4 regions of the Bacillus sp. TCT6 genome follow, and region 2 is predicted to be linked to each of the others. Evidence: riboswitches for the same ligand, from Rfam matches in the RefSeq annotation. Region 2 holds a riboswitch; each other region holds the start of a gene.
What was found. A riboswitch is a leader RNA that binds a small molecule or an ion and turns the genes downstream of it on or off. The one in region 2 is predicted to bind thiamine pyrophosphate.

Region 1 (7,687 bases), 4.3 Mb from region 2:
ACAACCTGATAAGGCATAACCAGCAACAACAAGTAATATAACGATAGCAAGTATAGGGATCACAAACGATTTAATCATGGTAAACAATCGGTTTGACATGATTACGCCCCCTTACGTTGCTCTTATAATTTGTACATCAGCAGGAATGATTGCTTCTCCCTCATACATCATTGTGCGACCATTTTGCCATTCAATACGCAATAATTTTCGATTATCTGATTGGAATTCCCATACGTACTGTTCCTCTGAAGCTGAGAATGGTGTTTTCCCCATCACAACAACACGTCCGTTATATTGTCCTTCCATATGGTACTCAGTATCATCCATTTCAATTGTCGTCGGAATTTCATCAATTGAATCTAAGCGACCATCAATTGGAGTATATAATTTGTAATACGTATTTTCACGATCTTCAATTTTTAAATAACGAATATCTTTTCCATCTTGCAGTGTTAAAACAATTTCTTTACGAGAATGCATACTCGTTTTCCCAGTCAATTCGTACATAACTAATGAAACTTCAATCATATCGCCAGGAGCTAACGTTAAAAGACTCTTTTCCGGCTTCGGTGGCTCTGGGCTTTTCATTATATTTTTAATTCGTTTAAATAAACTCATAATCTACCCCTCCTTTTCTCTTTATAAACAAGCACCTAAAATTAGTGCACCAACAATATGTAATGATCCAGCTAACATCGCATGTGCAACGCTACCTTCTTTCGTACCTTCTTCTAAATCTAAGCCAGACATTTTCTTTAACACAAATTCGATAAACATTTCTACAACTAATAAAATAACGAAAGAAACTGCTGAAGCAAGAAGCGCCTGCCATAAGTCATTTGCTTTCGTGATTGATTGAGATAAAATGTACCCTTGTGCAAATAATTTCATAATAAAACGAGTTGTTACAGCTGTATTTCCATTTTTGATTTCTTTTAAATCATTGTATTTTGTAAAAATTGAATCAACCCACATAATTGCAAATAAAAGTACTGCACTCGCTCCAGTCCATACAAGCATGGCAACTACATTCATCCATGTCATTGCAAAACCTCCTCAAAAATATAATAGAAAACCGACATGAATTTGTTTAGACATGTCGGTTCATTTGTCTTTATTCTATATTATTTCTCATACTGCTTCATAATACGAGCCAATTCATCGTCAACAGCAGAATTTTTGTTTAAGCTTGCGAATTCATCATCTAATGACTTTTCTTTCTTATAAACTTCACCGCTTGCTTCCGCTTCAGCCTCTAATTGAAGAGCTTTCTCTTCCATACGGCTTAAACCAGCTTTTGCTGAATTTGAATCAAATCCAGACATTGCCTGATTAATATTTTTCTGTGCTTTCGCTGCATTTACACGTGCTACAAGTGTTTCACGTTTATTTTTCAGCTCTGTTAATTGCTTGCGCATTTCTTCTAGCTTAAGGCGCAGGTTATCAGCAGCAGCTTTATTTTGCTCGTAGCTTGCTTTATATTCATTCATTTTTTGCTCTGCATTTTGTTTTTCTTCTAATGCACGGCGCGCAAGATCTAAGTTATTAGCTTGAACAGCCATATGAGCTTGCTCTTCACGTTTTTTCACAAGTGCTTCTTGCTCTTCAAATAATATTTTGAATTTCTTCTCAAGTGCGATTTGAGCTGCTACACTTTTCTCAGCTTCTTGTACATCGGCTTGCATATCGCGTAAATATTGATCAGTCATCTTAACTGGATCTTCCGCTTTTTCAATTAATGAATACACATTTGACATTGTTAAATCTCTTAATCGTTTAAATACAGACATCTAAATTCCTCCTATGATAAACCTCATATTTCAAATTCACTACTTGGAAAACTGAAAAATCTCCCTTTACAGTAAAGAATATTCATTTTACAGCCTATTTGTTTATTATAACAAAACTAATATGTCCTTACATGTTATTTCCAAAATACATCCATTATAATATGACATTCTATATACAATATTGTATTTATAATATATTCTCATTATCCCTCTTTGAAATTAACTTACTTTTGTGCGATTTCACTAAATTACATAAGTGTAATGTTACTGTAAGCTAACTCGATAGTTGCATTCTGATATTTCTTATACACTAATACCAGAAGCAACAAACAAGCTTCTTCACATGTAAGCAATAATACAAAAATTGTATTTACTATAAAACATATAAAAGGAGAAATCATCATGAAAAAATTAGTAGGAATCGGATTAGCAGCAGCAATTTCATTTGGTGCATTATCAGGTTGTTCTTTATTAGGAGAGAAAGCGAACGGTTTTGTACTGTACGGCTCAGAAGAACAAGTTCAGCAAATTACAGATAAAAACAAAAAAGAAGTGAAAGAAAAAGACTTCTATAAAATGAAAATGACAACATTAGATGGTAAAAAAGTTCTTGTAATGGATAAGAAAACTGGTGAAGAACTAGTGAAAAAAGAGTTACTTAGCAAAGTTGATGAAAAAGACAACACGAAACCACTTGATAAATTACCAGCTGTAACAACAGAACAAGGTTTATTATTTGCAAAAGAAAAAGTAGAAAATGCTACACTTGATGGGGCAAAATTAAAATATGAAGGCAACACAATTATCGGAAGTGGCCGTGCATATACAGATATGTATGCGATTGTCGATGACGCAACTTACAACAATGTAAAAGGTGATGAAAAATCTGTAGGTGTATTAAAATTTGATAAAGACCCAAGTAAAGAGTTCCCTGGTTACAAAGGCGTCGAAGCTTCTCAACTTGTAAAAATTAAAAAGTAAAACAAAAAAGCTTTGCAATTCGCAAAGCTTTTTTCTATTTATTATGAGCAATTTGTTCCATATCCGGACTACAAGTTTTCGACTGACATGACTTATTTAAAGAACATGCTGCGCATTTTCCTTTTTTACTTCTCTTTACAAAATTAACTAACGTGTATGCTGCATAACCAAAAATGATAGCTCCAATTATAATATTGACCATCATTATACATCTCCTTTTAGAATCCTAGTAAAGATCCAACTTGGTATATAATAAGCGTTAATACATAAGCAACAACGAGTGGATAAACGACTGAGAAAATCGTCCATTTGGCTGATCCTGTTTCACGTTTAATAACAGCCACCGTCGCTAAACATGGAACATATAATAAAATAAAGAACATAAATGCATAAGCTGATAATGCTGTATAATGTGCTCCCATTACGTTTCCAAGCACATCTTCTTTAACTGCATAAATAATTGCCATTGTAGAAACGACAACTTCTTTTGCTAAAAATCCTGTTAAAAGGGATGCTGCAGCTTGCCACGTTCCGAAGCCGAGCGGTGCAAATAACGGTGCGATAAACCCACCAATCATCGCTAAGTAACTGTCTCCCATATCAACACCAAATCCTGATGGACCTGCATAGTTTAATAACCAAATGACAACAGAACCACCAAAGATGAATGTACCTGCTTTACGAACAAATCCTTTCCCTTTCTCCCACGTGCTTAGCCATAACGTTTTCGCTTGTGGCACGCGGTAAGGAGGTAGTTCAATTACGAAAATAGACTTTTCCGCTTTTAAAATTGTAAGAGACATAATTTTTGTAACTAGTAATGCAAGAACAATACCTGCAACATATAAAGAAAATACAACAGTTGCCTGACTATGAGGGAAGAATACGCCCGCAAATAATGCGTATACAGGCAAACGTGCCGAACAAGACATAAATGGTGTTACAAGAACTGTAAGTAAACGTTCTTTTTCTTGTTCAATCGTTCTCGCTGCCATAATACCTGGAACGTTACATCCAAAACCGATAATCATCGGAATAAACGCTTTTCCGTTTAAACCGAAGAACTCCATAATTCGATCCATAACAACTGCAATTCGCGCCATATATCCTGAGTCTTCTAATAATGAAATGAAAAAGAATAGTGCAAAGATTTGTGGTACGAATACTAATACAGCACCAACACCGGCAATAATACCTTCTGTAACGAGCGCTTGAATAAAATGAGAAGCTCCAATACTTGTAAGTCCAACCGTCACCCAATCCGTAAGCTGGCCACCAAAAAACTCATCTAACATATCCGATAAAGGTGTCCCAATCCACGTAAACGTAACCTGAAAAATAAAAAACATAACTGCTAAAAAGATTGGAAGTCCTAAAATTTTATGCGTAATTAGTCTATCAATTTTTTCCGAAAAAGGAATTTTCCCTTCTTTCTCATGCTTCATAACATTTGTTTTTAACTTTTCAATATACGCTTCACGAGTTTTGTAAATGTGCTCTTCCAACGTACAATCAAGTTTTCCCTCTAGGCGAGATCGAATGGCTACAAGTTCCTTATAAATTGGTAATGCTTTTATTTCTTTTTCTACTACTTCGTTATTGCTTAAAAATTGAAGTGCTAACCATCTCGGATGCTCGTAATTCGCTTTCTCTAAAAGAGAAATTACCTCTTCAATTCCTTCATCCATTTGTACACCATATGAAATAATGAATGGTTTTTTCTCGTTTTTGTCATTTTCTTTAAGGGTCGCAAGTAGTTCTTCACAACCTTTTCCACTTCTTGCAACGACAGGAACGACTGTTACGCCTAATAATTCGGATAAACGTTTTACATCGATCACAATTCCTCTTTGCTTCGCCACATCAACCATATTTAGACCAATTGAAACTGGCTTGCCAAATTCGAGCAACTGCAACGTTAAATGCATATTTCGTTCAAACTGCGAAGAATCCACAATATTTAACATATGCTGAAATTCTTCTGTTAATAGAAAGTTTGTTACAACACCTTCATCACGTGAAACTGGATTTAAATCATAAACACCTGGTAAATCAATTAATGTTCCTTGTCTATCTTTTAATTTACCAACCTTTTTTTCTACTGTTACACCGCTCCAGTTTCCTACGTATTCATAAGAACCAGTAAGTGCATTAAATAATGATGTCTTTCCTGTATTTGGATTCCCTAGCAAAGCAACCTTATTCACGCTAATTCCACCTTTATCATTTTCGCGTCACAATGACGAATACTAATTAACTGTCCACGACACTCCAATGTACAAGGACCTTTGAACATCGCCTTTTGCTTCATACGAAGTTCGCTTCCTTCAGAAAGACCGAAAGCAGCCAATCTTCTCTTTAGTAAATAATCTAAAGACTGAACACTTTTCACTAGCACTTTCTCACCGATTTTAATATCTACTAAGCTCATAACCTTCCCCCTCCGAAGAGAATGATAATTATTTTCAGAAGAATTATAGCACACTCTATTTCTCTTGTACTATACCCTTTTGCTTCATATTTATTAACATTTCGCTACAATTCTATTTCAATAATTGTCATAACAGATTCGTTTGCCATTCCCATCCATTTCGCTTACAATAAACAATAACAAATAAAGAATCTCGTTATCACTGGGGGAGCCATGCCGCTGAGAGGGAACACTTCGTTCCGACCCTTCGAACCTGTTAGTTAATGCTAACGCAGGGATTGTGCAAACGTCCGAAATACATACCTCTTTTCATTTACGTATTTCGTATCCTCCTATGATATCTATTCTTTTTTGTACAACTTGGATTTAGGGGGAGACAACATGCGTAACACCAATTTACAAGCGATGATTGAATCTGCTATTCTTGCAGCCTTCGCCATGGTCATCGACATTTTACCACTTTCAATAAAAATATCAGCTACAGGCGGTTCTATATCTTTTGCAATGATTCCTATTTTTATTATCGCTTATCGCTGGGGTTTCAAAATGGCTTTCTTAGGAGGCTTAATTTGGGGATTATTACAAATTGTTGTAGGCGATGCCATTATCGTAACACCAATTCAAGTATTAATTGAATACTTCATTGCTTTCGCATTCATTGGGTTTGCTGGTTTATTCTATCGTCCAATTCAAAAGGCGCTTTTAACATCCAATGAAAATAACGAAGAACAATCAAACTTAGGTAGCCGTAAAGACAAACCTTCATCAAAACCAAACCAAGGGAAGAAAGTAATTGGATATATTATCGTCGCTACTTTTATCGGTAGTCTAGCTCGTTACTTCTGTCACTTTATCGCTGGTATCATTTTCTGGGGACAATATGCACCAAAAGGACAATCAGCAGTTCTATATTCTTTAATATTTAACGGTAGTACAATGATTGGTTCCTATATTCTATGTACCGTTTTACTTATATTTTTATTTATCACTTCACCACGTTTATTCAAAAGCATCAGTGCTTATCAAATGAATACACAAAAAAAGGGCGCTTAATGAGCGCTCTTTTTTCATATCGTAATATCAATTAAAAATACAATAAATGCACAAAAGAAAATAAATACCATTATACTTAGCCAATTGCTATGCACGGTTCATCGACTCCTTACATAACCTCGTTTTCTAACCAGATTATATCGTTTAAAAATAAAGATTAGGTAAAGATAGTATGAAAATAAATTAAAAAAAGCGTAGCATGCATTATCTACGCTTTTTTCGGTAAGTAAAAGTAAAATAATACACCGTCTCCTGTATTCTTTACTCCATATTCAGCATCGTGTAATTCTAAAATATTTTTAGAAATAGCAAGCCCAAGTCCCGTCCCACCTTGTGAACGCTGCCGAGCTGCATCCACGCGATAAAAGCGATCCCAAATTTTATCTAATTGTTCTTCTTCAATGTGAGTACCTTTATTTTCAATGCACACTTTTATACGATCTTTATCATCTATTGTCGAAATAATAATATCCTCTTTATTTGGTGTATAACGTATTGCATTCGTAATGAAGTTCACAATGACTTGTTCAATTCGGCCTTGATTTGCAATCACTTCAAATGAACGTATATTTTTATGGACATGAAGTTCTTTTTTCTCTATTTCCACAGATAGATGTTCACATATATCTTCAATTACTGTATCAATATAAAACGAAGACTTTTTCATTTTATATGTACCAGATTCAAATTTAGCTAACTCAAGCATATCCAAAATTAAAGTATCCATTTTGTCTACTTCTCTCTCCATCGCCTGAAAATAATACTCTTTTTTATGCTCAGCTACCCCGTCTTTTAAAATGGAAATACAACTTTTCATAATACTCAGCGGTGTTTTCAATTCATGCGAAACACCAGAAATGAATTCTTTCCGTGTATTTTCTAACTTTCTTTCCTTTTCAATATCTTGTTCAAGCTGTCCGATATGAGAATTTAATTTGTTAGAAAGTATATTAATATTTTTCGATAAATCACCAATTTCATCTTTTGAAGTAATCGGTATTTTTTCTGTAAAATCTAAATGCGCTATTTTCTTCGTCGTATCATTTATTTTTAATAACGGTTTGGCAATTTGCTTTGAATAATAAAACGAAGCTAAAAAAATAAGAACGACTACAAATGCAATGATGTATATGTAATAATCTTGCACCATTTGTACAGCTTCATCTACAGGCTGTAAAGAAGCCATTGCATATATATATGCTACTGATCCGTCTTTTTCTTTTATTGGCTTAACTAATAATTTATATTTTATATCATTCTTTTCATAATCTATTGTTTGTGTTGTATATCGTATTTTATTGCTTTCTTTTAATAATAAATCGGTTTGAAAACCCTTAATATTATCTAAAAATATGCTATTTTTATAAATTGGATTCACAGGACCGTTTACATCTGGTAACTGTACTTTTGTAACACGTCCTCCTATGTAAAC
Region 2 (7,687 bases):
AGGTTCCCATTGCAGTTTCTAACCAAGATGCAGGTTCTAATTTAAGAGGGAAAGATATTAATATCGGGAAAGAGATTGTAGACTCCCTTAAGAAAAACAAAAATCTTGGCTGGAAATTTGTAGATGAAAAACAAGCAATTTACGGAGTTGAGCGTGGGGATTATTATGCAAGTATTACGATTCCAAAAGACTTCTCTGAAAAAATCGCAACTGTTCTGGATGAAAATCCGAAAAAACCAGAACTGGATTACTATGTGAATGAAAAAGTAAACGCGATCGCACCGAAGATTACAGCAAAAGGTGCATCAGGTATTACAGAAGAAATTAGTAAAAACTTTGTTAAAACAGCAAACGGTGAGATTTTTAAAATTTTCAATGACCTTGGAATCGATTTAGAAACAAACTTACCAAGTATCGAAAAAGTAAAAGATCTTGTATTTAAGTTAGAAGCGCAGTTCCCAGAAATGAATACACTCATGGATAAGGCGTTAGATGATGCGACTCGAGCAGAAGATATTGTGAAAGTGGCGCAAAAAGATTTACCTGTTGTAGAGAGTGTAATAAATGATGGGCAGGAAGCATTGGCGAATTTAGATAAGTTCTTTGCAAGACAAGATCAAACATTAAAAAACGCTCCAGGAACGATAAGAAATGATTTAGTAGTAGCAAAAGGCGTTATGGATAGTGCAGCTGTATTTACTAACTTTTTAATGAATCCAGGTGTGGATTTAAATATTCCTGATTTCTCTGGAATGAATGGATTACCTGAATTCCCTGCAAGACCGGACCTTTCTAAGTTGAATAATGACGGATATAAAAGTATAGCGCAAAATATTAATCAAACAGTAAATAATGTTTTAAGCTCATCACGTGCAGGAACAGCTTATGGGAAAAGTGTTTTAAATGGATTGCAAAATGGTCAGTTTGATCCAGAACAAGCAAAGAAAGATTTAAATGCAGTATCAAATCAATTGCAAGCTCGTACAGAAGGTATTTCGTATCTTATTAATGTATTTACTGAACTTCAAAACTCAGCGACGACTGATTTTGGAAAAAGCTTTTTCCAAGGGCGAGTGGATCGCCTAACTAAGCTGAAAAGTGGTATGGAAAATGCAAACAACGGTATTAAAGATATTGTAAATGTTATCGGTACAGGACAAGAAGTAAAGAAAGATGTAACAGATGTAGCAAATCAAAAATTAGATGCAGCAAATGCATTAATTGATCAAGCTGAAAAAGATTATAATGAAACGTTTGTAGCAGATTATAAAAAAGCAGTTAGCACAGTAGATCAAGCTAAAGCTAATGCGAATGAAATATACGATAATGCAAAAGCTGATTATGATAAAGCGAAAAATGGTCTAGAAAGTACTAAATCTAGTGTCCAAAAAGCACTAGAGGATGTACAAAACAAAGGTATTAATGGTTTAGAAGGTTCGAAGGAAGCCTTGAAAAGCTTAAATGGTCAATTCCAATCTGGAATCGGTTTAATTGATGATATGATTCCAGTTCTAGAAAGTACAAATAAGGTTTTAGCGGATGTAAATAGTGATAAAAACCTTAATAATGGAATCGCAAAATTAAATAAAGCGAAAAGTAGTCTGCAAAAAGGTGTAGATGCAACGAATAAGGGGATTACACTTCTTAACAATGGACAGAAACCTACAAAAGATGTAATTGAAAGTATTAACAATGCTGCGAAGGGCGGATCAGCTCAATTAACAGATGTATTATCGACGTATGATTCAGAGATTGTACCTAACTTCAATACAGCAATTGCTCGTACAAAAGAGATGTCGAAAAATACAACTCAAATTTTAAACGATGCAGACAAAAAGCTTCCAGATGTTAAAAAGTTACTAGAAGATTCATCAAAAGGCTTGGTAGACGGTAGAAAGAAATTAGTAGACATTAAAGCTGAAATGCCGGAGACTGAGAAAAAGATTAAAGATTTAGCAAATAAAATTCGTGATTTTGAATCTGAAGAGGATTTAAAAGACATCATACGCTTATTGAAAAACGATGTTGAGAAGCAAAGTGATTACTTTGCGAATCCAGTAAATTTAAAAGAAAATAAATTATTTGCGATGCCGAACTACGGTTCAGCGATGTCACCATTCTATACAGTGCTTGCATTATGGGTAGGCGCATTATTAATGGTTTCATTATTAACGGTAGAAGTACACGAAGAGGGCGCGAATTATAAGAGCCATGAAATTTACTTCGGACGTTTATTAACATTCTTAACGATAGGTCTTTCACAAGCGTTTATCGTATCGATGGGAGATATATTCTTACTCGGTACGTACGTAGTCGATAAGTTCTGGTTTGTGTTATTTAGTTTATTTATTGGTGGAGTCTTCGTTTGTATCGTATACTCACTCGTTTCTATTTTCGGAAACGTTGGGAAATCGATGGCGATCATTTTACTTGTACTGCAAGTAGCAGGATCGGGCGGAACATTCCCAATTCAAATGACACCAGCGTTCTTCCAAGCAATTTATCCGTTCTTACCGTTCACGTATGCAATTAGTGCAATTCGTGAAACAGTTGGCGGAATGCTTTGGGATATCGTAACACGAGATTTACTTGTGTTAAGTGTTTTCGTAGTAGTTATGATTGTTGCTGCGTTATTACTGAAAACACCAATTAACAAATCAAGTGAAAAATTTGTTGAGAATGCAAAAGGAAGTAAAATCATTCATTAAGAAAAGGTTCCTACCGAGAGCGGTAGGAACCTTTTTGTTTAATCGAACTTTAGTTTTTTTAATGCGTCTGCGAACGGGTTGTTTAATGGTTCTTCTTCTTTTTTCTGTTGTTTCATATATTTTTGAACGTCACGTTTATCAGCTTTGTTTCCAGATTCTTTTTTACGTCGCTCTTGGAATGTTGATAATTTCTCGCGATAGCCACATTTACATGCAAAGATTTGACCTGCACCTTCACCACGTAATTCTAGTTTCTTCTTACATTGCGGACAGCGAGCGTTTGTTGTACGAGATACATTTTTACGATGACCACATTCACGATCTTGGCATACGAGCATTTTTCCCTTTTTGCCGTTTACTTCTAGCATTGGTTTACCGCAGTCTGGACAAGACTTCGTTGAAATGTTGTCATGTTTATATTTTTTATCACTCGATTTAATTTCAGAAACAATTTCTTTCGTATAGTTCTTCATTTCAGAAATGAATACTTCTTTTTTCAGCTTACCTTTTGCGATAGCCTCAAGTTTTTGTTCCCATTCACCAGTTAGTGTAGGGGATTTTAACTCTTCTGGTACTAAATCAAGTAATTGACGACCTTTTGATGTAATGTGAATATCTTTACCACGTTTTTCAATTAAGAAAGAGTTGAAAAGTTTGTCGATAATATCTGCACGTGTCGCTACAGTACCTAATCCACCAGTCGATTTTAACGTATCAGCAAGTTGTTTATTTTGCGTATCCATATATTTTGTAGGATTCTCCATTGCTGAAAGTAAAGTTGCTTCATTAAAGCGTGCAGGTGCTTTCGTTTGACCTGATGTTTGCATAATTAACTTTACAGTTAATGTATCGCCCTTTTCGATGTGGGGTAGAAGCTGCTCTTTTACGTCATCAGTTACATCATCGTCTTCAAATCGATTTTCGTATACTTCCTTCCAACCAGCATGTAAAATTGTTTTTCCGCGTGCAATGAACGTTTCACTACCAACTTTGGTACGTAATGTTAGTTGCTCGTATTCGAATGCTGGGAATAAAACAGCTAAGAAACGTTTTACAACTAAATCATAAATTTTACGTTCTTTATCTGTGAATGCTGAGAAGTTAACGTATCCTTCTGTTGGAATAATCGCATGATGATCGCTTACTTTACTATCATCAACAAATGATTTATTAGCCTTGATAGGCTTTTGTAATACTTTATGTGCTAAAGGACGGTACTCTCCAACGCCACATGCTTTTAAACGTTCTGGAAGTGTTTCAACGATATCAGATGAAATGTAGCGTGAATCTGTACGAGGGTACGTTAGCACTTTATGTTGTTCATATAACTTCTGCATAATGTTTAATGTTTCTTTCGCAGAGTAACCGAACTTTTTATTTGCATCACGTTGTAATTCAGTTAAATCGTAAAGACCAGGAGAGAATGACTTCTTCTGTTTTTTATCAATTTCCACAACAGTAGCATGTTGTTTATCTAAACCTTTTACAATACCATCAATTTTTTCTTTATTAAAACTACGGCTATTGCCATTTGCATCTTGCCAAGTAAGTTTGAGTTTCTCCATCGTTTGAGCTTCGATGCCGTAGTAAGTTTGTGCTTTGAAGTTCTTGATTTCATCTTCACGACTAGCAATCATAGCGACAGTAGGCGTTTGTACACGACCGCAATTTAACTGAGCATTAAAGCGAGTCGTTAAAGCACGAGTTGCATTAAGACCGATATACCAGTCAGCTTCTGAACGTGCAACTGCTGAAGCGTATAAATTGTCATAGGCTTTACCTGGTTTTAAATTTGCAAAACCATCTTTAATTGCTTTATCGGTTACAGAAGAAATCCATAAACGTTTGATTGGTTTGTTTAGCTTAACTTTATCGATGATCCAGCGTGCGACTAATTCCCCTTCACGTCCAGCGTCTGTTGCTACAATAATTTCATTTACATCTTTTCTAAGTAGCTGACTCTTTACAGCATTAAACTGTTTACCAGTTTGTTTAATAACCGTTAATTTCAAACGCTCTGGTAGCATCGGTAAATCTTCTAAATTCCACTGTTTATATTTCACATCATAGCTTTCTGGATCTGCTAATGTAACGAGATGACCTAAAGCCCAAGTTACAATATATTTACTACCCTCAAGATAGCCGTTTCCTTTTTTATCACACTTCAGTACACGAGCAATATCTCGTGCAACGGAAGGCTTTTCAGCGATTACAACGCTTTTTGACATATTAAAAACATCCTTTCAAATTTCCATAAGTTAAATATAGCATACATCTTCTTGAGATTCAGTTTCGCTTCATATTTGAGCTGTTTTTAGTGGAATGAACAAAATCCTGACTGATTAAAGTTTCACTTTATATAGAAAAGTAAAGAACTTGTTATTTTACTAGAATAAGAGTAGACTTTGAAGTAGATGAATAAGAAACACATGGGAGTTTGTGGATACAAACTGAGAGTATGGCTACTAGTCCGTCATTGACCATTTGAACCTGTTGGATAATGCCAGCGTAGGGAGAGTGTAAAAGCACATGTTCAGGCACTTTGCGTACGCGCGAAGTGCCTTTTTGTGTATCTCCCATCATTATAGTTAGGAGATGAAAAGGATGAATATGAAAGAAATTAGTAAAGTAGTGGATTTGGTGAGAGAATCTAATCCGCTCGTTCATAATATTACAAATGTTGTTGTAACAAATTTTACTGCTAACGGTTTGTTGGCACTTGGGGCATCGCCTGTAATGGCGTATGCAAAAGAAGAAGTAGCAGAAATGGCTAGCATTGCTGGAGCGTTAGTATTAAATATGGGAACACTTCGTCCTGAGGAAGTAGAAGCGATGTTACTTGCTGGTAAATCAGCAAATGTGAACAATGTGCCAGTACTATTTGATCCAGTTGGTGCAGGAGCAACTTCGTATCGAACAGAAGTTGCGAGACATATTCCAGCCGAAATAGATTTAGCAATTATCCGCGGCAATGCGGCTGAAATAGCAAACGTTATTAATGAGAAATGGGAAATTAAAGGGGTAGACGCTGGTACTGGAAATGGCAATGTTGTAAGTATTGCAAGGCAGGCAGCAGATGAACTAAATACAGTTGCTGTCATTACTGGAAAAGAAGATGTTGTTACAGATGGAGAGCGAACTGTTCTTATTCGAAATGGTCATCCTATTTTAACAAAGGTTACGGGAACAGGGTGTTTACTAACTTCGGTAATAGGAGCATTTGTAGCAGTAGAAAAAGATTATGTAAAAGCAGTAGTAGCCGCATTAACGTTTTATGGTGTAGCTGCGGAACTGGCAGCTGTTAAAACAGTAGAAAAAGGGCCAGGTAGTTTCCAAATTGAATTTTTAAATCAATTAGCGAATACAACTTCAGCTGATATTGAGAAGTATGGGAAGATTGAGGAGTTAGAGTAAGGGGGATGAAACATACGATGCGCATTGAAACAAAGAAAATGTCTAAGTTATTACAAGTGTATTTTATTATGGGAAGTAATAACTGCACGAGGGATCCTTTAGCTGTATTGAAAGAAGCGTTAGATGGTGGAGTGACACTTTTTCAGTTTCGCGAGAAGGGGGAAGGTTCTTTAATCGGAGGAGATAGAGTGCGCTTTGCAAAAGAATTGCAGACGCTTTGTAAGGAATATAGTGTTCCTTTCATTGTAAATGATGATGTAGAATTAGCCATTGAATTAGATGCAGATGGTGTTCATGTAGGACAAAATGATGAAGGGATTACATCTGTTCGTGAAAAAATGGGAGATAAAATTATCGGCGTATCTGCTCATACAATTGAAGAAGCACGCTTTGCAATCGAAAATGGAGCAGATTATTTAGGTGTTGGACCTATTTTCCCAACGAGTACGAAAAAAGATACGAAAGCGGTTCAAGGAACGAAAGGATTAGCTTATTTTAGAGAACAAGGAATTACAGTGCCAATCGTTGGTATTGGTGGGATTACAATTGAAAATACAGCGGCAGTTATAGAAGCGGGTGCGGACGGTGTTTCAGTTATTTCAGCAATTAGTTTAGCTGAATCTGCGTATGAAAGTACGAGAAAATTAGCTGAAGAAGTAAAGAGAAGTTTGTAGAAAAGGACATGTAGTATTTTAAGTGCTACATCGAGAAGTAGACTGCCCAAAAAATTTAAACAAACCCTTATTAAAAAAGCACAAACCTTTTTAAATAAGGGTTTGTGCTTTTTCTTTAAAACATAATAGAAATTAAAAGCATTCCAATTCCGATAGAAGTAAATGTTGCAATTAAGCCTGGAATCATAAAGCTATGATTTAATACGTATTTACCGATACCTGTTGTACCAGTACGGTCAAAGTTAATGGCAGCAACGATTGTCCCGTAGTTTGGAATGAAGAAATATCCGTTTACTGCAGGGAACATCGCAATCAGTAGTGCTGGTGGAATACCAAGGGATAGTCCAAGTGGCATTAAGGCACGTACTGTTGCTGCTTGGCTGTACAGTAAAATAGATAGAATGAATAGTGCGATGGCAAATAGCCAAGGTGCACTTGTTACTAAATGCTGAATAGATCCTTGAATCATATTTAAGTTTCCATTAAAGAAAGTATCTCCCATCCAAGCGATACCGAAAATAGCAACAACTGCTGTTGCTCCTGCTTTAAAGACGTTACCAGACACAATGCTTTCTACATTTGGTTTACAGAAAATAATAATAAGAGCCGCGATAGTTAACATAACCATCTCAATTGTGTTCGGCATGGAAAGACGGGCTAACTTCCCATCAACTATCCATCCTGGACGAAGTGCTTCAAATGAACCAAGAAGTACAACAAGGAAGGTTCCTACAAGGAAAAGGATAACTGATAATTTGGCGCCCTTTACACCTACAAATTCTTTTTTCTCTTCAAGCTTAGGAATCATTCCTTCTTTTAATCGTTTTAAGTATTCAGGGTCTTCATTTAATTCTTTTCCCATCTTACTAGCAACGAATGCTGCTAACATAC
Region 3 (7,687 bases), 330 kb from region 2:
TAGCTCAGTTGGTAGAGCATCTGACTTTTAATCAGAGGGTCGAAGGTTCGAATCCTTCATGGCTCACCATTTTTAATAAAACATGCGGGTGTGGCGGAATTGGCAGACGCACTAGACTTAGGATCTAGCGCCTTTGGCGTGGGGGTTCGACTCCCTTCACCCGCACTTTTAATAAAACAACTCATACATGTCTTGCGGAAGTAGTTCAGTGGTAGAATACAACCTTGCCAAGGTTGGGGTCGCGGGTTCGAATCCCGTCTTCCGCTCCAATTTTCAATATGACATGCCGGGGTGGCGGAACAGGCAGACGCACAGGACTTAAAATCCTGCGGTGGGTGACCACCGTGCGGGTTCGACCCCCGCCCTCGGCACCATATGCGCCCGTAGCTCAATTGGATAGAGCGTTTGACTACGGATCAAGAGGTTAGGGGTTCGACTCCTCTCGGGCGCGCTTTTATTAACGGGAAGTGGCTCAGCTTGGTAGAGCACCTGGTTTGGGACCAGGGGGTCGCAGGTTCAAATCCTGTCTTCCCGATATTCCAAAAAACATGGGGCCTTAGCTCAGCTGGGAGAGCGCCTGCCTTGCACGCAGGAGGTCAGCGGTTCGATCCCGCTAGGCTCCACTTTATTTAATATATGTCTCGGAGGTATACCCAAGTTCGGCTGAAGGGATCGGTCTTGAAAACCGACAGGCGGTGAGAATCGCGCGGGGGTTCGAATCCCTCTACCTCCTCCATTTTCTTTTAAATGGTTTAGACATATAATAATAAAATATTTATTTTTCCTTCATGGAGGTATACCCAAGTTCGGCTGAAGGGATCGGTCTTGAAAACCGACAGGCGGCGAGAGTCGCGCGGGGGTTCGAATCCCTCTACCTCCTCCATTTTTTAAATTTAATATTGTCGCGGGGTGGAGCAGTACGGTAGCTCGTCGGGCTCATAACCCGAAGGTCGCAGGTTCAAATCCTGTCCCCGCAACCAAATGGTCCCGTGGTGTAGTGGTTAACATGCCTGCCTGTCACGCAGGAGATCGCCGGTTCGACCCCGGTCGGGACCGCCATTTATGTTGGCTCGGTAGCTCAGTCGGTAGAGCAGAGGACTGAAAATCCTCGTGTCGGCGGTTCGATTCCGTCCCGAGCCACCATTTTTTTTATGCCGGCTTAGCTCAATTGGTAGAGCAACTGACTTGTAATCAGTAGGTTGGGGGTTCAAGTCCTCTAGCCGGCATCATTTAGGGGCATAGTTTAAAGGTAGAACTGAGGTCTCCAAAACCTCCAGTGTGGGTTCGATTCCTACTGCCCCTGTAAGTATATGGGCCTATAGCTCAGCTGGTTAGAGCGCACGCCTGATAAGCGTGAGGTCGATGGTTCGAGTCCATTTAGGCCCATCATATATTATTCCGCAGTAGCTCAGTGGTAGAGCTATCGGCTGTTAACCGATCGGTCGTAGGTTCGAGTCCTACCTGCGGAGCCATGGCCCGTTGGTCAAGTGGTTAAGACACCGCCCTTTCACGGCGGTAACACGGGTTCGAATCCCGTACGGGTCATACAAAAAAGAGTCAGCATTATGCTGGCTCTTTTTTATTTTGTTAATCCTTTTTATAATGTTACTTTCCAGAAATAAATAAAGGAATTTTGGAAAAGCTATGGTATGTATAAAAAGGAGGAAATAAATAATGACACAAGTTAGAGACTTAATGAGTACCCATATTGTACATTGTACACCGCTAGACAATGTATATGAGGCAGCTGTAAAAATGAAGGAAGAATCGGTTGGATTAATTCCTGTTGTTGAAAATGAGCAAGTTGTTGGGCTTGTTACTGATCGAGATTTAGTTGTTCGAGGGATTGCTGAAAAACATCCTGGATCTAATAAAATTACAAATGTAATGACAACAAATATTATCTCAGTTTCTCCAAATGATTCTATTGAAAAAGCTACAGAGCTAATGGCACAGTATCAAATTAGACGGTTACCAGTAGTTGATAGTGGTCAGCTTATTGGCATGTTAGCACTAGGAGATTTAGCTATAAGGGAATCAGCAGATGATCAAGCTGGATTTGCCTTGAGCGAAATCTCAGAGCGTACAGAGTAAATTGAAACTTTAATTAACCGAGAGTTTAATGGTCACTCATAAAGAGCTAAATTATATATAAAGTTCAGATGCATTATTCTAGCATATATGGATTAAACTAATATGTTAGCGTGATGTATCTGAGACATTATATAATAAGGATACGGTTAATAATTTCGACATTTTTTTAAAATTTGTTATTCTTAATTTTTAATAAGAGAAAAGATGATATACTGATAGATATAAGTATTATGATAGATTTTGAATATAACAATATTAATTTTTAGTGGTGCGATAATAAATTAATATTTCCTACATAGATGAAAAGGGAAGGGGAATTATATGAAGGCTGTACAGGGCGATCCAAATTGGAATTTGGTTACAGATACATATATAGAACCAAATAATTTCGCTGAATTATTTTCTTTGCTTGTACCTTGTCACCCAAAAGGTGAGGGGAAAGAACGAACTATATTAGTATGGAAAGAGAAAGAATTTTATAAAGAAGAAAATTTAGCGGCATTTATCGTATATGGCATGAATAAAGCAAAGAAATTACCGCAGTTTCATAAAGATGAAATTCCAACTTTAGTGCGTATTCTTCGCTTATGCCAAGAGATTGGTTGGTATGAAGAGGCAAATGATTTTATGATAGCGCAAGGATTAGCTGAGTTTGTTCATACTTCATTGGAATATGAAACATGGGATCTTTTGACGCAATCAGTTGCTTTAAATTATTTAATTATTAAATATCGTATAGGTGAATTGACAGATAGGGATATTGAAATTTGGGATAGAGTTAAATTTAATGAGAAGTGTATAACCGATTGTAAACATTTATTATCTCATAAAGAAGTATTGGAATTTACATTCTTTTATATGTGCAAGAGAGCGAAATCATTATCAAAAGAGCAATTAAATAGTGATATGATGAGTTTAGCAATGTATTGTAATACTTTTGTATATGATTTGTATACACATGATTTATTACGGAAATATCGTAAGTGTACAGATTTCCTATCATATTATGGACCTAGTCAGGCAGTTTTAGCATGTCAAAGAGCTGTATTATCTCAAATTTCCGATCGCTTAGACCCATTAAAGACAACGCATGTAGATGATTATTTATATGTGATGAAAGAAATGATGGAGCATATGACGATAGGAGTAATGGATCGATATGGTCATTTTATTGGAAAGCTACTATCTTATGTGCCATTTTTCGAAATGATACAAGTTCCACAGCATGCATATTATTGTGAAGAATTACTGTATATTTGTAAGGGCATTGAATATAAAGAAGAAACACTACGCAATTATATATTTATACAATTACATGATTGTTTACCATCATTCTTTAGGCTATTTCTTAAAAATAAGCGTTATGCAACGATTCATGATATTCTTTTCTATTGGTGCGATGATGAACAACGAATGAGCTTAGAGAAAAAATATAATCTGAGCTTTATTTATGAAAAATATGCTTGTGGATAAACAATATTTTCGATATGAAAAATTAATATAAATTAAAAAGGATCTCCAGTTTATGTGAGATCCTTTTTTGTTAGTAAAACAAGGAGAAAATGATTAAGACAAGAAACAACATTCCATATAGGAGAAGTTGTGCAGTATAACTTCCTTGTATACCAAAAAAAGTATTGGCTTTCTTATACAAATTCAATATGTATTTTATTGGAGTATCTTTGAAAGATTGGTACACAGTGTCTCCTCTTTCTAAGCTTCGTGTTCTTGTTCTTGTTTTTGTTTATAAGGGACATTAATATATCTAGCTACAAATAATAAAACAGCCATAAAGAATACTGGAAATACAGTAGATAAATAAAAGCCATTACTAATTATATTTGTTATGAGAGCACTCAAAAGAAAAATAGCATTATAAATATGGGCAATTTTTTGTTTTAGTTGCACTTGAAATGATTCCATCATAATTTCTAATGCAACAAAAGCAATAATAATAGATAAAAATACAATGTTTGTATTGTAAATGATTAAACAACAGATTAAACCTAAAAAGGCTACGTATTCAATTATAAGAGGTATATTGCGTGGCATACAATTTACCTAACTAAATATGGCAGTGGATTTACTGCATTTGTTTTTTCAAAATTCCATTCTCCATTATGTAATTCAAAATGAAGATGTTGCCCGTATGAATGACCTGTGTTTCCCATATGACCTATTAATTGTCCAGTTTGTACTTGATCACCAGCTTGTACAGTGCGATCCTTCATATGAGCATAAACAGTTGTATATAATTTCCCATTGATTTGATGCGCAATGAAAACAACATTGCCATAGCTAGCTGAATAATAAGATTTCACAACTTTACCTGCAGCAGCAGCTTGGATAGAGACGTTTCCTGGAGCGGCAATATCTATACCATAATGCATTTGTTCCCAGCGTATATCAAAGGTTGAGCTAATTCTTCCTTGAGCAGGGAATTTGAAAGCAGCTGGAATTGATGAAGGTTGATCTGTTTTAGCTTGTGGTTGATTTTGTACTACATAGTGTTTTGCTACATACCCGTATCCTGTGCCAAAACGAATTTTATACCAAGTTCCTACAGTTTCTACTACTTGTACTTGTGTACCGTTTTGTAATGAACCGAGTAGAGCGCTACTTGTACTAGCGTTGCTACGTACATTTAGATTAGGTGTTGCAACAGTATATTTTGTATTATTTTGAACGGTGATTCCTTTTACTAAGGGTTGTGAACCATTAGAGATGAATGCTTTTTGTACGTAACCTGTTTGGCCATTATGCGATATTTTATACCATTCGCCTTGATCTTCTTGAACGGTAATAAACTTGCCATTTGGTAATACATCTAAAATGGAAGATTCTAAATTAGGTTCAGAGCGAACGTTTAATGCATTAGCATTAACGATGTATTGATCATTAGAATGAAGTTTGTTTTTTAGTAAAATAGCATCTTTTTGTACATAACCTACTTTATTATGAACAGATACTTTATACCACTCATTAGTTGTTTCAAGGATGTTCACTTTTGTATTAAAGCGAATTGTATCAATTGATGTGCTTTTTACGTTATCTTCTGTATGTAATGCTACTTGATCGACTTTGACATACCCAGTTTTAATATTAGATAATTGTTCAGCGTTTGCTTTTTGTACATTTGTTTCACCCATAGAAGGAAGTAAAGAAGCAATCGCTACAGTAGTTGCTGTTAAAGCAGTAGCTTTCATATTCATGGAATAGAGACCTCCTCTAGTTGTATAGTTGTAATTTTATTATAGTATAAAGATATAATATAGTGGGTGTATTCACATAAATGTAATATGAAATCAATATAAAAATAAATTTTTTGAGGATAATGATTCCTTCTTATGCAATTAATTGGGGTTTTATTTTCTAAAATAGAATGTATGTATTGTATAACTTTGATATTCTGTTAATAATTAAGAAAATTAAAAAAGTTGATGATGTCTTATTAGGGTGTTATACTGACAGTGATAATTTTATAGTTTGCTAGGAGAGCTGGTGTTGCCAGCTGAGAGTAGGCCGTAAGCCTTTGATCCTTTTTATTACCTGATCTAGATTATGCTAGCGTAGGGAAGCAATTCGGACACTAACAATGAGTCCCCGTTTCTTTGCGTATAGAAACGGGGCTTTTTTATTTAAAAATTTCATATTGAAACCACTAGGGGTGCTTGATTTGCTGAGAGAGGAATAATCCTTAACCCTTACAACACCTGATCTAGGTAATACTAGCGAAGGGAAGTGGAACATCGAATAAATGTATAACTTTATTTGCTGTAACCACTTCTTATATATAGAAGTGGTTTTTTATTTAGATACATATATTGAAAGGGGATAGAGAAATGAAATTTTGCGATAGATTATTAGAAACTGTGCAACCGGTTTGGGAGATGAGTCATAATCATCCGTTTGTAGTGGGTATGGGAGATGGCACGTTAGAAAAAGATAAATTCCAGTATTATATTATTCAAGACTATTTATATCTGCTAGATTATGCAAAGTTATATGCGATTGGTGTTGTAAAAGCAACGAATCCACAAGTAATGGGAAAGTTCGCTGAACAAATTGATGGAATATTAAATGGCGAAATGACAATCCATAAACAATATGCAAAAAGACTTGGAATTTCTATAGAGGAGATAGAGTCTGCGAAACCATCTGCTAAAAATTTAGCTTATACAAATTACATGATGTCTGTATCTCAAAATGGCACACTTGCGGAATTAATAGCAGCGCTTCTTCCATGTATGTGGAGCTATTGGGAAATTGGAAAGCGTTTAAATGATATTCCTGGAGCAAGAGATCATGAGTTTTTTGGTGAGTGGATTCAAGGATATAGTTCGGAAGAATACGGTAATCTGTGTATTTGGTTAATAGATTTATTAAATGAAATGGCAGTTGGAAAGTCTGAGACAGAACTAGAAAGATTAGAGGAGATTTTCTTATATTCCAGTCGATTTGAATATTTATTCTGGGATATGTCCTATCGTAAGGAGATGTGGGGATTTGAGGAGCAAGAACATACTACAGTTTCATAATGTTTCTTTTCATTATGATGAGAAACCAATCATCCATGAATTAAATGCTTCTATACATGAGAAAGAGTTTGTCAGTATTATCGGACCGAGTGGATGTGGGAAAAGTACTTTATTTCGCCTTATTACAGGTCTAGAAAAGGTAAGTACTGGACAGATAGAACTGACAGAAACAAAGCACCATCCTGTAGGATATATGCCGCAAAAAGATATGCTTTTGCCGTGGAGAACAATTATTGAGAATGCTGCCCTGCCGCTAGAGTGCCAAGGTGTACAGAAGAAAGAAGCACAAGTAAAGGCAAAGGAACTGTTACATAAATTTGGTTTGCAAGGGTATGAGAAAAAATATCCGAAAGATTTATCTGGTGGTATGAGACAACGTGTATCTTTTATTCGAACTTTATTAACAGGCGGGGAAATATTGCTGTTAGATGAACCATTTAGTGCATTGGATGCTTTAACGAAGACCTCTTTGCAAGAATGGTTGTTTGAACAATGGCAAGAGTGGGAAAAAACAATTTTATTCATTACTCATGATGTTGAAGAAGCGTTATTTCTTTCAAACCGAGTTTTAGTAGTGGAACAGCAGCCGATAACGACTTTGACTGAGCGGACTGTACCGCTTGATCATAACAGAACACGAAAAGATTTATATAAACCGGAAGTATTAGCGCTGAAAGATGAGCTTCTTAGTATGTTACAAAGGCAGGTACTTGTGTGATGAACCGATTGAAAGAATTAGTTCCTGCTATTACACTTTTTAGTACTTTACTAGCTGTGTGGGAAATAGGAGCAAGAATTGTAGATGAGATGTACATTTTATCGTCACCTTCTGCGATTGTAATGAAGATATGGAAACTAAAAGACATATTATTTACAGTTCATTTACCTGCAACGTTATACGTCGTTTTAATAGGTGTTGTTATCTCTATCGTATTAGGTGTAGGGCTAGCGATGTTAATGAATGTGAGTACATGGATGGAGAGAGCATTTTATCCATTATTAGTTGCTTCACAAACGATTCCGATTACTGCGCTTGCTCCGCTATTTGTTTTATG
Region 4 (7,687 bases), 2.1 Mb from region 2:
AACTTCTCTTTGCTCTCGCTGAATTTTTTTAGGGTCTTACTGCCCGGCAAATAGCAGGATAAATGCAATCAATATTCATACGTTATAATAGTACCAGTAGTATCAGTAGTACCACTAAAACCATCAAAACAGTTAGAGCAACCGCCACAGCCGCCACAGCCGCCACAACCACCACAACCTCCGCAACCAAAACAACCGAAGCAACCAATACAACCGAAGCAACCAATACAACGGAATCCACCACAACGGAATCCGCCACAACGACCTCCGCCACAACGACCACAACCCCCACAGCGACGAGCAGCATCTTCAATATAGTAATATGGATATTGATTTTGCTGGTCCCAATAGACAATATTTCCAGATCGGTAATCATTAAGGCTTAACGCTTGTATTTCTTGTTGAAACTGATTCATTTTCATAACCTCCGTTTATAAAATACAACCTCATTGATGCTTCCCTATATTTCTGTTCGTTACATCTAAGTAGAAATAGCGCTATAAACTAAGTTCAATACGTACACCAACAAAGTATGACTTATCACTAGATGATGCACCTTGTTCATATACCTATTTTTACTATGGGCTCATTTTTATAAATAGAAATTATAAAATATAAATTCTAGCGTCATATCTTCATACTTACTAAGCTCAATTAATTTCTCAATAATCACGCGGACAAATCCTATATATTTCCATATATCACTTAGATTTTCTTGTACTGTAAATGCCTTTGCTATAACACCTCTAAGTAACCGGTTTCTATGACGGTTAAGAAATTCCTATAAAGAAAAAAGCCCTAATTAGGGCTTTTTATTCTATTTCTCCAGCAAAGCTCTCTATGAAATTTCTAATTGAAAAAAGACACACTTAGATTGATGCGTCTTTTTGTGATGCCTCTTTTGTGAAATCATATAATGCAATTGCGCCTAAAAGAACAAGTATACCTTGAGGAACATCTAGTAAAATAGTTTTCCAAATTTCTGGAATTACCCATTTAATATCTGCTGCTGTTTCAAGATATGTTTGGAAATAGCTGATTGTAAAATTAATTATCCCTAAAAATACAAACAACGATAAACCAAATCGAATTAATTTCTTATTTGTAAACATATAACACCTCTCAAAATTCATTGGATATTCCTGCTTTTGCTTCTTTATATTTCCATATCTCTATATTTGATTTTAACACACAAAGAACTCAAAAAAATACAATATGCAAATTTGCATATTGTATGAACAGCACTTCATGTTAACTTAGAAATTCCTGCAAAGAAAAAACAACTCCGTTACAGCTAACAGCTCGGGTTTCTTTTCTTATTTAACTTCATACCACCAACATTTACGTTCTTTAATTGTAAAATAAATGTGACAGAAGTTTATCCAGTTAATGCGTAGACAATTAAATGAGCTAAATTATCGATATTCTATTTCACCATATCCGTAGCACTAATGACTTTACGCAAATTTGACAAGAAAAAATATAGAGATAGGTATGATCCATACCTATCTCTAACATTACTTCTATTCTTTATCCAATTACGTCTTTTACGTCTGTATCCACTGGCCACTTTTCTAATGTATAAGCCATTTCCCAAAATGAATATTCATATTGACTGCTAATAATAAAATGCTGTTTCATACGCTTGCGGTCTGCCTCTGTTACTTTTTCAGCAATAGTATCTAACCGTATAATTTGTTCTTCAACTAGCATACGGAACCAATCAGATCCATAAGCAGAAATCCATTCGTTATAAATTGGCTCTTCCGGCTGACATTCTTTTAAACGTTCCCCAATTTCGTAATACAACCAATAGCAAGGTAAAATTGCTGCAATGATATCTCCTAAATGCCCTTCATACGCAGCACGATACATATGTGAAGTATACGCATATGCAGTTGGCGCAGGAATAAAATTATCTTTTTCTTCTTTTGTTATCCCTAGCTTTTTAGCAAAATTCTCATGTAAAGATAACTCGGCCTCATATGTATTTTGAGCATGATGTGCCATACGAGCTGTCGTCTCTAATTCAAGAGCTTTTGCAGCTCCTAAAGTTTGTACTCTAGCAAAATGACTCAAATAATATGAATCTTGAAGCACATAATAGCGAAAACTAGCTAAATCTAACGTTCCTTCACCAAGTTTTTTTACAAAAGGATGGTTAAAACTCGCTTCCCAAATTGAATCTACTTCTTTACGTAATGATTGTGAAAAAGTCATTTAAATCCCTCCAATAATGTATAAAATATAAGTATTTATCCACAATTATTAAAGCTGTAAAATAAAAAAACTTTCTTTACAGGCGTAAAGAAAGTGAAATTGACAGTATTTATTTACTCATTAAATAGCAACGTCTTTCCCACTTCCCTACGCTGGCATTAACCAGATCAGGTACTAAGAGTCTCAAAATCACATTTGATCTCAGCCTATAAAAGGCCCCCCTAGTGGATAAATATTTTGTTTTTATAATGTATTCATCATAGCATACTTCGTGAAACTGTCAAAAGAATTAGTTATATAATCCCCTTAAAACCCTTCTTCTTTTCTAACTTTTAATGATGTTTCAATAATCATATCTAATAGTTTGCTATAACTAATCCCCGCTGCTTCTGCACTTTTTGGCAATAAACTTGATTGTGTCATCCCTGGTAATGTATTAATTTCCATTACATATGGAATTCCATCCTTCACCATCATATCAACTCTTGCATAAACACTACATTTTAATGCTTTATAACAAGCCAGTGACGCTTTATTTACACGTTCATTAATTTCCGCTGGAAGTTCGATAACTTCCTCAACTGTACTAGTATCATCATATTTTGCATTGTAGTCAAAGAACTCGGCTGCATGTCGAATTGAAACTATAGGTAACTGTTTTCCATCCAGAATGGAACATGTAATTTCATCACCTTTTACATACTTCTCAATTACTACTTCAGAATCCCATTCAAATACAGTTTCTAGCATTGAGATCAATTCATTTTTATTGTAAACGATTTTCACCCCGACACTCGATCCGCCAGAGTTTGGTTTTACCACTAATGGAAATCCTAACTTATCTAACTCATCAAGCTTTAGATCCTCCATTTTTGTAAGTTCAATCCAATCTGGTGTTTCTACACCTTCATAACGTAAAATCTTTTTCGAAATATTCTTATCCATACATATACTACTAGATAACATATTACTTCCGCTATAAGGAATCCCTAAACTCTCCAGTGTTCCTTGAACTGTCCCATCTTCTCCATATTTCCCGTGTAATGCGAGCAACGCAAAGTCAATGTCTTTCGCTTTTTCAATTAAATCCATTTTTTCATTTAATGTAATTGGGACTATTTCATACTTATTTTTATCTAAATGAGCAATCATTTCATTCCCTGTCATAATTGAAACTTGTTTTTCAGACGATACCCCGCCCATAATAACACCGATTTTCATTTTCTCAACTCCAAATTTCATTTTTTAATGTATCACCAATTATTTTAATTCCCCGAACTATTTCTTCTTCTTTCAAGCGCGAAAACCCTAATCGGAAAGTGTTCGCCCCTTCTCCATCAGAGTAAAAAACATCTCCAGGTGAAAACGTAACGCCTTTCTCATAACACTTTTGTAAAAGTGTGCGGGCATTCATATGCTCTTCTAGCTCTATAAATAAATGAAGTCCACCATCTCCAGTCATTCTTTTGAAAGGAATGAACTGATTACACGCGCCGACAGCTAACTCATATTTTTTCTTATAAACCGATCTTGCCTTTTTTAAATATTTCTCAAAATATCCCTCATGTAAATATTGAAATAGAACCGCTTGATCTAACGTAGATGTGTGGATTGTTCTTGCTCTTTTTACGCTTTCTAAATAATGAATCAGCTCTTTATCTGCAATAATCCAACCTACACGTAAACCAGGGAAAAGTACCTTTGAAAAGCTACTAATATAAATCACATTATTGCCAGCTCCAGCAAAAGTTAATAAGGGAGCTAAATGTGAACCTGAATAACGTAATTCTTCATTAAATCCGTCCTCTATAATAGGAACCTTATATTTCGAGAATAACCTCATCAATTCCGTTCTTTTCTCTGAACTCGTAACAATACCGGTTGGATTATGATAAGAAGGAATTAAATAAGCAAAATCAAAATCTTTTTCACGTAAGCTTTTTTCAACTTCATTCGTATCAATACCATCCTCATTCATATCAATCCCATGAACTTCAAGTCCATGTAAACGGAACAGCTTTAGTGCAGCGTGGTGAGTTGGATTCTCACAAATGACACGACCGGATTTTTTTGATAAAGAAGAAAGTACAATATCCAATCCTTCTGTAAATCCATTTGTAATTAGAATATCTTTATTCGAAATGTCTACACCTTTCATTTCCATGTAATGAAGTAAATAATTCATTAACGGTTTATATCCCTTTGCATATCCGTAGTTCAATACGATGTCCCCTTCAATGGACATACGAGTAAGAAAAGCTCTTTTGAAGTTTTCAACATCAAATAGCTTCTCATCCGGGGCTATACTATTAAAAACAATCATTCCCTTTTCCCAACGAACACCATGTTTCATTAAATCTAATTCATCCGCTAATGCGGTCACTGTATTAAGTTTATTTTTCCAATCTATTTCAACAGACGAAGTGTTAGATATATCTACCTTCGCAACAAAGTTCCCTTTTCCTTTAACTGCATAAATGAGTCCTTCTTGCTCTAAATCTGCATAAGCAGCAAGTACAGTGTTTCTACTCACACTTAGTAATTCACTTAGTTCCCTTGTTGATGGGATTTTTTGATTCCCGAGCAAGTGCCCTTTCATAATCATCTTCTTCAAATAATCTTTCAATTGAATATAAACGGGACGATCTTTAACAACTTTAAAATCCTTAAACAATTCCTTACCCCCTGCAATCATTTTTGCATATTTATTTCATTCACAAAAGGTCCACGACATATGTATTTTTTATAAAGGGCGGTACGGTCTTACAAGTCTTTTCGATATAAGTTAATTACATCTTTTAAAGCTGCAGCTGCAGCGCCTCGTGGATTAGAAGCCCCACCAATTGTAGTAACTTGTCCCATCGTATCTGTAAAGAACGTAATTCCTTTTTCGGTCCCATTTACTTTTGCTAACGGATGATCTTTTTCTATTTCGCACGGTTCAACATTTAAATTCACATTGCCACCCTCATCCTTATATATTGATGCTATTAATTTAATAATTTTATGTTGTTCCTTAGCATTTTGTATTTGCTGTTTTGTAACGTGCTCGATTCCTTTTATATGTATATCAGTAAGTGTTTTCTCTGTTTCCATTAAGCTGTTTGTCAAAAGTAACAATTTACACGCACTATCTGAACCACTTATATCTAATATAGGGTTTGTCTCAGCAATTCCTTTATTTTGCGCTTCTTTCAGTGCTTCTTCAAATGTCATATCTTCCTCATACATTTTCGTAAGAATATAATTAGTTGTTCCATTTAATATTCCTTCTATTTTTTCAATACTGCAACCGGCTAAACTAAATTGTCCGATATCTAGCGTCGGTAGTGCAGCGGCTGTTGCACCGCTATATCGAATTCGTACATTTACGCCTCTTGCTGCTTCATTTATTTCTCTCCAGTTTGTAACGAGTGCACCTTTTGAAATTGCTACTATATCCATCTGTTTCTCAATCGCTTGTTTCATATATTGTTTCCCTGGATTTCCATCTTTAAGATTTGTAACTGTTGATTCTACCAATACAGTACCACTTATGCTAGTTGTTGCACGTTCCTTCGGATGATACTCTAAATATTTTTCAATTGCAGCGGTACCGCCACCATACATCAATAAATGATGAAGAGATAAGCCGTCTTCATTATGTATTGCAATATTTCTTCCTAATACGCCACTTACAACTAATTGAATCCCATATGTTTCATATATATATGAATACTTTTCATTTAATAATTTTATAAACTCTCTGCCTACTGTTCCGTATCCTGATAATACAACTTGAATCTTCATAATATCCCCCCATATTTTTCTACCAAACCCCTCTTTCAATATAATATAAAGCGCTCTCGAATTCCATCGAGAGCGCTTTATTATTACTTATTTCGGTAAACGTGATAGCTTTTCAGCAATTGTTCTATAAAACTCTTGAATGCTAGAAAAACCTAACGAGTCTGAAACACTTAATCCTACCATGTCGAGATGATCCCAATTCGCTTTCGTTTCGATATGATTCCATTTTCCAACCTGTAATGACTCATGATTATTTACAGCAACATTAGAAATTGGTGCAATCATAGAATTGGTATTTACTACACCATCATTTTGCCACCAAGAAGTATCAACTAACGGACGGTTTTCTTCATATCTCGCATAAGAACCTAAGAAAAATGCATTCCCCATCAACACTTTATTCATCGTTATATGAGGCAAATGTAAACCTGTAATAGGTGCTGCTTGTGATGCATGTCCACTATAAGATAAGTAATAAACATCCGGTTGCGTCTTTACCCAATTATTTAACTCCTTTGCACCATCTGTACTTAAATCCCATTGACTTATATCTTTTGTATTTTTCCAAAGTGAACTATTTAGAATACGATTACTATATTGGAAAAAGGACTCTCCAGCAATCTTCTTTATACCCCATTGATCCAATTTAAAATCATATAAAGATAAATTATTGTTTCCTCCAAAGCTCGCAGCTGTAATGAGTAAATCTTTAACGAACGGCAGCAGAAGACTACCATCCGCAAGTGTTGTACCGTTGTGAGGGGTTGCTAATGTTGTAACACTATGAACATATGATTTTCCACCTTCAAATAGTGGTGATATTTTGGTGTCTGGGTGATTTTTCGCATAATTCTTTTCTTCAAAACTACCTTCTTTTAATAGCTGTACTAATGTTCTAATCGTTTGTCCACCCATGCTATGCCCAACTAAATGAACTTTATTTGTTTCACTCCAATTCGGCGTAAAACCACTATAAGTTCTGCCAAAACGATTATGTCCATGTTTCTCAGCATGCGAGGCACCATAGTCTACTGTGCCACCGCTAATTTGCGCATACAATTCACATGCACGATCCCAGTTACTAGAAACAGGTCCAACAGCTGCGGTATGTACCGTATAACCATTTCGTTTCAAATCTTCCTGTATATCATGAACACCACCCCAATACTTTACGCCAAGCATTTCTTCTCTACCCCATCCAGCAAATCCATTCACCAATATGATAGGATAATTATTTGGTTGCCTCTCTTCAGCATATGATATTTTCGCTGCGAATGAACATAAGGTCACTAATGCGAAAAAACATATTTTTAAAAATAACTTCCCCATACTTTCTCCCCCTAATAAAACGTTTACATTTTTCTCCTAAAAATTAACAGAATGTTTTAACAACTTAAACATAATGTAAAGTATTTTATATACGTTGTATATATAGAAAACATATACAATTGTTGATAAATATTAATTCAAGTGAACATTTACTTTTTACAATACAACTTGTAAATCTGTTTATTTGAATTTATAATTAGATATAGTTTCCTCATGTTAAAAAGATTTAAAAACCATAAGAAAACTAATCTCATTGCTTGAAAAGGAGGAAAAAGCATGCAAATCGGATCAAATATTCATACATTATCTCAACCTACTAAAATAACTCCATCTACTCTTGAGCATAATA

Region 1: linked by a shared signal. The riboswitch ahead of thiT (energy-coupled thiamine transporter ThiT) and the one ahead of thiM (hydroxyethylthiazole kinase) in region 2 are both predicted to bind thiamine pyrophosphate.
Region 3: linked by a shared signal. The riboswitch ahead of tenA (thiaminase II) and the one ahead of thiM (hydroxyethylthiazole kinase) in region 2 are both predicted to bind thiamine pyrophosphate.
Region 4: linked by a shared signal. The riboswitch ahead of tenA (thiaminase II) and the one ahead of thiM (hydroxyethylthiazole kinase) in region 2 are both predicted to bind thiamine pyrophosphate.

What each region holds. Positions count from the first base shown of each region.
Region 1 is NZ_JBVYHX010000001.1:4,451,675-4,459,361, forward strand. Features, by position in the region: gene AC0ONG_RS22820 (DUF4247 domain-containing protein) at 1-99, opposite strand, end outside; gene AC0ONG_RS22825 (DUF4178 domain-containing protein) at 112-618, opposite strand; gene AC0ONG_RS22830 (DUF350 domain-containing protein) at 640-1,044, opposite strand; gene AC0ONG_RS22835 (PspA/IM30 family protein) at 1,125-1,790, opposite strand; gene AC0ONG_RS22840 (lipoprotein BA_5634 family protein) at 2,193-2,771, shown strand; gene AC0ONG_RS22845 (FeoB-associated Cys-rich membrane protein) at 2,806-2,976, opposite strand; gene feoB (ferrous iron transport protein B) at 2,990-4,978, opposite strand; gene AC0ONG_RS22855 (FeoA family protein) at 4,975-5,202, opposite strand; TPP riboswitch at 5,397-5,498, shown strand; gene thiT (energy-coupled thiamine transporter ThiT) at 5,584-6,255, shown strand; gene AC0ONG_RS22865 (sensor histidine kinase) at 6,464-7,687, opposite strand, start outside.
Region 2 is NZ_JBVYHX010000001.1:154,985-162,671, forward strand. Features, by position in the region: gene AC0ONG_RS00685 (YhgE/Pip domain-containing protein) at 1-2,708, shown strand, start outside; gene topB (DNA topoisomerase III) at 2,747-4,936, opposite strand; TPP riboswitch at 5,128-5,240, shown strand; gene thiM (hydroxyethylthiazole kinase) at 5,313-6,122, shown strand; gene thiE (thiamine phosphate synthase) at 6,128-6,796, shown strand; gene AC0ONG_RS00705 (anaerobic C4-dicarboxylate transporter family protein) at 6,912-7,687, opposite strand, start outside.
Region 3 is NZ_JBVYHX010000001.1:481,114-488,800, forward strand. Features, by position in the region: tRNA gene AC0ONG_RS02230 (tRNA-Lys) at 1-69, shown strand, start outside; tRNA gene AC0ONG_RS02235 (tRNA-Leu) at 85-165, shown strand; tRNA gene AC0ONG_RS02240 (tRNA-Gly) at 195-269, shown strand; tRNA gene AC0ONG_RS02245 (tRNA-Leu) at 286-374, shown strand; tRNA gene AC0ONG_RS02250 (tRNA-Arg) at 378-451, shown strand; tRNA gene AC0ONG_RS02255 (tRNA-Pro) at 462-535, shown strand; tRNA gene AC0ONG_RS02260 (tRNA-Ala) at 551-623, shown strand; tRNA gene AC0ONG_RS02265 (tRNA-Ser) at 644-736, shown strand; tRNA gene AC0ONG_RS02270 (tRNA-Ser) at 791-883, shown strand; tRNA gene AC0ONG_RS02275 (tRNA-Met) at 904-980, shown strand; tRNA gene AC0ONG_RS02280 (tRNA-Asp) at 984-1,059, shown strand; tRNA gene AC0ONG_RS02285 (tRNA-Phe) at 1,068-1,143, shown strand; tRNA gene AC0ONG_RS02290 (tRNA-Thr) at 1,154-1,226, shown strand; tRNA gene AC0ONG_RS02295 (tRNA-Trp) at 1,233-1,303, shown strand; tRNA gene AC0ONG_RS02300 (tRNA-Ile) at 1,313-1,386, shown strand; tRNA gene AC0ONG_RS02305 (tRNA-Asn) at 1,398-1,472, shown strand; tRNA gene AC0ONG_RS02310 (tRNA-Glu) at 1,474-1,545, shown strand; gene AC0ONG_RS02315 (CBS domain-containing protein) at 1,675-2,094, shown strand; gene AC0ONG_RS02320 (DUF3965 domain-containing protein) at 2,416-3,567, shown strand; gene AC0ONG_RS02325 (hypothetical protein) at 3,808-4,146, opposite strand; gene AC0ONG_RS02330 (SH3 domain-containing protein) at 4,152-5,306, opposite strand; TPP riboswitch at 5,576-5,687, shown strand; TPP riboswitch at 5,748-5,851, shown strand; gene tenA (thiaminase II) at 5,937-6,632, shown strand; gene AC0ONG_RS02340 (ABC transporter ATP-binding protein) at 6,601-7,350, shown strand; gene AC0ONG_RS02345 (ABC transporter permease) at 7,350-7,687, shown strand, end outside.
Region 4 is NZ_JBVYHX010000001.1:2,270,740-2,278,426, reverse strand. Features, by position in the region: gene AC0ONG_RS11520 (heterocycloanthracin/sonorensin family bacteriocin) at 69-416, opposite strand; gene AC0ONG_RS11515 (DUF3937 domain-containing protein) at 870-1,133, opposite strand; gene tenA (thiaminase II) at 1,531-2,220, opposite strand; TPP riboswitch at 2,348-2,453, opposite strand; gene AC0ONG_RS11505 (D-alanine--D-alanine ligase) at 2,527-3,441, opposite strand; gene pdxR (MocR-like pyridoxine biosynthesis transcription factor PdxR) at 3,446-4,894, opposite strand; gene AC0ONG_RS11495 (homoserine dehydrogenase) at 4,984-6,009, opposite strand; gene AC0ONG_RS11490 (esterase/lipase family protein) at 6,097-7,338, opposite strand; gene AC0ONG_RS11485 (DUF3914 domain-containing protein) at 7,615-7,687, shown strand, end outside.